DNA from 3 places in the Martelella sp. UBA3392 genome. Region 1 is predicted to be linked to each of the others. Evidence: predicted binding sites of a transcription regulator. Region 1 holds the regulator's gene; each other region holds the start of a gene.
What was found. The regulator HrcA, encoded in region 1, represses chaperone genes, less so after heat shock. The targets are predictions, from matches to a motif close to GTTAGCACTCNCNNNNNGNGAGTGCTAAC.

Region 1 (2,267 bases):
TTTCACGGGTTATTATCCGCAGACGCCAGTCGCGGGGCGAGGTGCTTGGATCCTCGGGTCAAGCCCGAGGATGACGCCGAACGGGGATCGACGGCATACTCGAACTTGGGTCGTGGGTGAGAAAAATAGCCAATAATTACTCGACCGAGAGGGAGAGAAAACCTCGCAACGACCGCCGCCCCGGCGAAATCACTCGTCCTTCGGCGCTTCGTCTGTCGGCTGGGCCGCTTCCGGCTTCGGGCCGCCCTTGGAGACGCCGACCATGGCCGGGCGCAGGACGCGTTCGCCGATCATGTAGCCGGCCTGGACGACCTGAACTACCGTGTTTGCGGGGATTTCCGGGTTTGGAACCTCGAACATCGCCTGATGGATATTGGGGTCGAAGCGCGCGCCCTCGGCCTCGATCTTCTTGACGCCGTGGCGTTCGAGACCGGACAGCATCGAGCGTTCGGTCATCTCGACGCCCTCGATGAAGCCCTTGATCTCCTCTGTGCGCTTGTCTTCCGGGATCGCATCCAGCGCGCGGCGCAGATTGTCGGAAACGCTCAGCATATCGCGGGCGAACGCGGTCACGGCATAGGCCTTGGCGTCCTTGACGTCGCGGGCGGTGCGGCGGCGCAGGTTTTCCATTTCGGCGGCAAGGCGCAGAAGCTGGTCGCGCTGCTTTTCGTTCTCGGCTTTCAGGACCTCAAGCGGATCGGGCTCGGGCTGAGCCTCCTCGGCGATATCCTCGGCGGCCGCGGCATCCATCTCGGCTTCGAGATCGAGCACCGTTTCCTTGATTTGTTCGTCAGTTCCGTTTTTCTTGGTCTCGTCGGTCATGACGTCTCCGCAGATTTCATTTCAATGGTGAATTTCTTGAGCCCCGATATCGAGGTTCGGCCTTGAAAAATCAAGGGCTGATATGGGGTCGTCGCGATCAGCGCGTGCTGGAAAGCCGCGACAGCAGATGCGCGGTATAATCCACCATCGGCACCACCCGGGCATAATTAAGGCGCGTCGGCCCGATCACGCCGACCGCGCCGACGACCTGATTGTCGCTGTCGCGATAGGGCGCGACCACCAGCGACGAGCCCGACAGCGAAAACAGCTTGTTTTCCGAGCCGATGAAAATCCTGACACCCGAGCCGCTTTCGGCGAGATTGATCAGCTCGATCAGGCTGTCCTTCTTTTCGAGATCGTCGAACAGCATGCGCAACCGGTCGATATCGGCGGCATCGGCCACCCCTTCCAGCAGGTTGGCGCGCCCGCGCACGATCAGCCGCCCCGGATTGCCGTCCTCGGCGCTTCCCGACCACACGGCAAGCCCGCGCCCCACGAGATCCTGCGACAGCTGGTCGAGTTCCTGGCGCACCCGGTCCTTCAGCCGCGTCAGCACGGATTTCAGCTCCGGCAGGGTCTGGCCGTTGAGGTGCGCGTTCAGGAAATTCGCCGCCGCCGTCAGTTGCGACGAGGTGGTGCCGGCCGGCAGATCGATGATCCGGTTTTCGACCTGGTTGTGCTCGCCCACCAGCACGGCCAGCGCCTTGGTCGGCTCCAGACGGATGAATTCGACATGTTTCAGCACGGTGTCGCTCTTGGAGGTCATCACCAGCCCTGCGCCGCGCGACATGCCGGAAAGCATCTGGCTCGCCTCGTCCAGCAGCGTCTCCACCGGCTGGCCGCTGCCAACGCGGCCCATCTGGCGCTCGATTTCAGCGCGCTCGCCCTCGGCCAGGTCGCCGATCTGCATGTAGGCGTCGACGAAGAAGCGCAGGCCGCTTTCGGTCGGCAGCCGCCCGGCGCTGATGTGGGGCGCATAGATGAGGCCGAGTTCTTCCAGATCGCTCATGACGTTGCGCACCGAGGCCGGCGACAGCGACATCGGCAGAAGCCGCGACAGGTTCCGCGAGCCGAGCGGCTCGCCGCTCTCCAGATAGGTTTCGACAATGCGGCGGAAGACCTCGCGCGAACGGTCATCGAGCGAGATGGCGGGCATATCAACCTTTGCTTTGCGATTTGTGGTCATGCACTCTTTGCCGAAACGTGAGAAAGCTTCCCGCCTAATATAGTGCGAAGGCGTCGCCACGCAATTGACCCGTGTCGGCGACGCGTTTTTCTTTGCAAAAGCGGGCGCATGCCCGTAGAACGCGGCCAAAAGCAACCGGAAGGATCCCACCATGCGGCCATCAGGCAGACAACTCAACCAGATGCGCAAAGTCTCGTTCGAGCGCGGCTTCTCCAAGCACGCCGAAGGCTCCTGCCTGGTGAAGTTCGGCGACACCCAT
Region 2 (2,267 bases), on a different contig from region 1:
GGCGAGGTCGATACCGCGCTTCAGGTCCATCGGGTTCATGCCGGCGGCAACGGCCTTGTTGCCTTCGCGGATGATCGAGGAAGCGAGAACGGTTGCCGTCGTGGTGCCGTCACCGGCAATGTCGTTGGTCTTCGAAGCAACTTCGCGGACCATCTGGGCGCCCATGTTCTCGAACTTGTCTTCCAGTTCGATTTCCTTGGCGACCGAAACACCGTCCTTGGTGATGCGCGGAGCGCCGAAGGACTTTTCGATAACGACGTTACGACCCTTGGGGCCAAGCGTGACCTTGACGGCGTCGGCGAGCACGTCAACACCGTGCATCATCTTTTCGCGCGCAGTGCGGCCGAATTTGATTTCTTTAGCAGCCATTTGAAAACTCCTGGTTTATCAAAACCTTATGGGCAGGTGCCCGGCTGGTTGGAAAGGTGGATCGTGGGAAGGCGCTTGATTAAGCGACGATGCCCATGATGTCGGCTTCCTTCATGATCAGAAGGTCTTCGCCGTCGAGCTTGACTTCGGTGCCCGACCACTTGCCGAACAGGACGCGGTCGCCGACCTTGACGTCGAGCGCGACAACATTGCCGCTGTCGTCACGGGCGCCGTTGCCGACAGCGACGATTTCGCCTTCCTGCGGCTTTTCCTTGGCGGTGTCGGGGATGATGATGCCACCCTTGGTCTTTTCTTCAGACTCCACGCGGCGTACAACGACGCGGTCGTGCAGGGGGCGGAAAGAAATGCTTGCCATTGTCTATACCCTCGATCGAATGACATTCGCGACCGTTTTCGCGGTCGCATGGATCAGTGTTAGCACTCCTCACTAGAGAGTGCTAATAACGGTGATTTAAGAAGGGGAAGAAGCGGTGTCAAGAAACGGCTTCAAGTTTTTTTTGATCGCCGTCGGAACTTTTTCAGGCCGCCTATTGCCGGCTTCATACAGGTTTTATGCCGTGATCGTAACCCCGACCCTTGATATCAATGCGGAATCATTTCCACCCGGATTGCGAGGACATTGTGACGGTCGCTGCGACAGAGGATAAAAAGCCGGACTTCAGCGAGCTTGTCAGCGTATTCGCGCGTATCGGGCTCCTGTCCTTCGGCGGGCCGGCCGGCCAGATCGCGCTGATGCATCGGATCATCGTTGACGAGAAGCGCTGGCTTCCGCCCGACCGATACCTTCACGCCCTCAACTACTGCATGCTGCTGCCCGGTCCCGAGGCCCAGCAACTGGCGACCTATGTCGGCTGGATGCTCCACGGGGTGCGGGGCGGCATTGCCGCGGGTCTGTTGTTCGTGCTGCCGGGTTTCGTTCTGATTGTCGCGCTCGCGGCGCTCTATGCGACGCTCGGCGATGCCGCGTGGCTGGAAGCGATCTTCATGGGGCTGAAGGCGGCGGTGCTCGCCATCGTCGTGCAGGCGTTGTGGCGCATGGCGGGGCGCTCGCTCAAAGGGCCGGTGTCGGTGGGGCTCGCGCTCGCGGCCTTTCTGGCGCTGTTCGTCTTCGGCGTGGCCTTTCCGGTCGTGGTGCTGGCAGCCGGGCTCGTCGGTTATGTGTTCATGCGTCGACCGGTGGTGGCCGAGCCTGATATCCCGGTGAAGCGGGATTGGCGCAGGCGCGGTGTCTCCACCGCCGGAACCCTTCTGCTTTGGACGGCGATATGGCTGCTGCCTCTGTTCGCGCTGGCCCCGTTCGGCGATTTCCACACGCTGACCGATATTTTCGGCTTCTTCATAAAGATCGCGCTGTTTTCCTTCGGCGGGGCCTATGCGGTGCTGACCTATGTGGCGCAGGAGGCGGTGGCCACCTACCACTGGCTGACGCCGGCCGAGATGATGGACGGGCTGGCCCTTGCCGAGACGACGCCGGGGCCGCTGGTGCTGGTGCTGTGCTTCGTCGGCTTTCTGGCGGCCCATGCCGCGCCGGTCTTCGCCGCGCCGCTTGCCTCCGGCATCATCGGCGCGGTTCTGACCGCCTGGGCGATCTTCGTGCCAAGCTTCCTGTTCATCTTCGCCGGCGCGCCCTATGTCGAGGACCTGCGCCGCAATGCCGCGCTTTCCGGGGCGCTCGCCGGCATCGGCGCGGCGATTGTCGGCGTGATTGCCAATCTCTCGCTCTGGTTCGCGCTCAATGTCCTGTTCAGTTCGGTGGACCGGATCGCGCTGTTTTCTCTGCCGCCGTTCATGCGCGCGAGCCTGATATGGCCGGACGGGACAAGCCTCGACCCGGCCTCGCTTGCCATCAGCGTGGCGGGGATTGTCGCGCTCATCAA
Region 3 (2,267 bases), on a different contig from region 1:
TTTCATGCTTTTGCGGCGGAGTTCGGCTTTAGGTCGAAAAGGCTCTCGCCGAAGAAGCCGCGCTCTGCGCCATCCTTTCCACATGAACAGGAGGAAGTGTTGATGCCGATGACACGTGAAGAAGTTGAAGCCGTTCTGGGTCCAGTCGATGACGTGCTTGTCGCCGATCTTATTTCGACCGGTGCATCGGCCGAAGAGCTCAGGGAGGCGTGGGCATGGTTCAACAGCGATGAAGCGCTGATTGGAGCCGGTCGCCCTCTTCCCGGCTCACGAATCGGCGAATTGATCGACATGCTTGACGAAAGGGAAGATGACGGCGCCTGAGTGGCGACCGTTGCGTCTACCAGGCCAAGTCGCCGCGGCACGGGTCGCCGCGGCGATCTTCTTGTTCATTGGATCGAAATGACCCCGTCTACAGCTACCCAGTCCGACGGTTCAATCAGATGGTTGTGGGCAACTCGCACCGAATGGAGCGGTCCTTGCAGCGTTTCTGACCAGAAATCCAGGAAAGCGCAGAGTTCCGGAAAGTGCGGCGCCAGATCATAATCTTGCCAGACATAGAGTTGCAAAAGGCCGGGATGGTCTGGCATCCGATAAAGGATCTCCGCCGTCGTCAGACCATAACCTTCCATCTGCATCAGGAATTCCCGGCTGACTTTCGAAATCACTTTCTTCCATCCTCTTTAGACATGCATGTCTACGCCATGCTTTTTGTCGTCTCTGGCGCCCTGCAGTCGAGCCACGCACGGTCGTGGCTGTGCGTCCAGCCGCTGCAGCGCCTCCATAATGACGTCAAATGGGATTGGCTCAGGTGAGCCGGGTCGCTGTCGGAGAGCCGGGTTTGACTCGATAGCACAGGCATCGGAAACCCACGCCGCCAGAATCGCTCGTTTCTCATCCCGATCCAGTATCCGGCTTTTTAACACCTCGTTGGGATGAGAAAAATACTGCGCCGGTGACAACAACCGATCAAGATCCGGGACTGTTGCGGACTGCAGCGATGACGGAATGCCCGTCAATTGCTTTCGCTTTTCCATCGATATTCTCCATCCAACACAACATTCTCACAAATATCAGTGACGGATTTGCGGAGCACATACCCCGCCGGAAAAGTGATTTTGGTATTTTCTTGAGGTGATTCAAGACAGAACGACACTCGTCGGAACAGAAATATCGTCAGAATTTCAGGGCCGTAGCACTTCGTGCCTCAGAGTGCTGATTTTTTTAACTCACCCTCTTGAAAAGATAAATTGGCGAACCCAGCTCATTTTCCGCGCATCGCCGAAAGGGATGCGCAAGCCCCGCTCCGGACCAACCGGTTCGGAGCGGAGGAACCTCTGTTTAATCTGTTTGTCCTGAAGGAGAACGATATGACGTTCCGTCCACTACATGACCGCATTCTGGTCCGCCGCATTGAGGCCGAAGAAAAGACCAGGGGCGGCATCATCATTCCCGACACCGCCAAGGAAAAGCCGCAGGAGGGCGAGGTCATCGCCGTCGGCCCCGGCGCCCGCAACGAGGCTGGCCAGCTCCAGGCACTCGACGTCAAGCCCGGTGATCGCATCCTGTTCGGCAAATGGTCCGGCACGGAGATCAAGATCAACGGCGAAGACCTGCTGATCATGAAAGAAAGCGATGTCATGGGCATCATTGAAGACCAGGCCGAGCAAAGACAGGCCGCCTGAGCCATCCACCCTACGTTCATCAGTCAGATAGCTGCCTATTGAGGAGTTAAAGAAATGGCTGCGAAAGAAGTCAAGTTTCACACCGATGCCCGTGAACGCATGCTGCGTGGGGTCGATGTGTTGGCCAATGCGGTGAAGGTCACGCTTGGTCCAAAGGGCCGCAATGTTGTGATCGACAAGTCCTTCGGTGCTCCGCGCATTACCAAGGACGGTGTTTCGGTCGCCAAGGAAATCGAGCTGGAAGATAAGTTCGAAAACATGGGCGCGCAGATGCTGCGTGAAGTGGCGTCAAAGACCAATGATCTGGCCGGCGATGGTACGACCACCGCGACCGTGCTTGCCCAGGCGATCGTCAAGGAAGGCGCCAAGGCTGTCGCTTCCGGCTTGAACCCGATGGACCTGAAACGCGGCATTGATCTCGCCGTCGACGCCGTCGTCAAGGAACTCAAGGATAACGCCCGCAAGATCACCAGCAATTCCGAGATCGCGCAGGTCGGCACCATCTCCGCCAATGGCGATTCCGAGATCGGCCGCTATCTCGCCGAAGCGATGGAGAAGGTAGGCAACGAAGGCGTCATCACC

Region 2: a site for HrcA is predicted at 804-832, ahead of groES (co-chaperone GroES). Genes of this name have one in related genera too.
Region 3: a site for HrcA is predicted at 1,192-1,220, ahead of groES (co-chaperone GroES). Genes of this name have one in related genera too.

The regions. Positions count from the first base shown of each region.
Region 1 covers NZ_DEPM01000037.1:2,002-4,268, forward strand. Annotated here, with positions in the region: gene grpE (nucleotide exchange factor GrpE) at 190-822, opposite strand; gene hrcA (heat-inducible transcriptional repressor HrcA) at 920-2,008, opposite strand; gene rph (ribonuclease PH) at 2,160-2,267, shown strand, end outside.
Region 2 covers NZ_DEPM01000166.1:697-2,963, reverse strand. Annotated here, with positions in the region: partial or broken gene groL (chaperonin GroEL) at 1-369, opposite strand, end outside; gene groES (co-chaperone GroES) at 449-745, opposite strand; gene chrA (chromate efflux transporter) at 976-2,267, shown strand, end outside.
Region 3 covers NZ_DEPM01000154.1:10,075-12,341, forward strand. Annotated here, with positions in the region: partial or broken gene B4E36_RS11615 (hypothetical protein) at 1-324, shown strand, start outside; gene B4E36_RS11620 (usg protein) at 390-638, opposite strand; gene B4E36_RS11625 (hypothetical protein) at 684-1,037, opposite strand; gene groES (co-chaperone GroES) at 1,371-1,685, shown strand; gene groL (chaperonin GroEL) at 1,740-2,267, shown strand, end outside.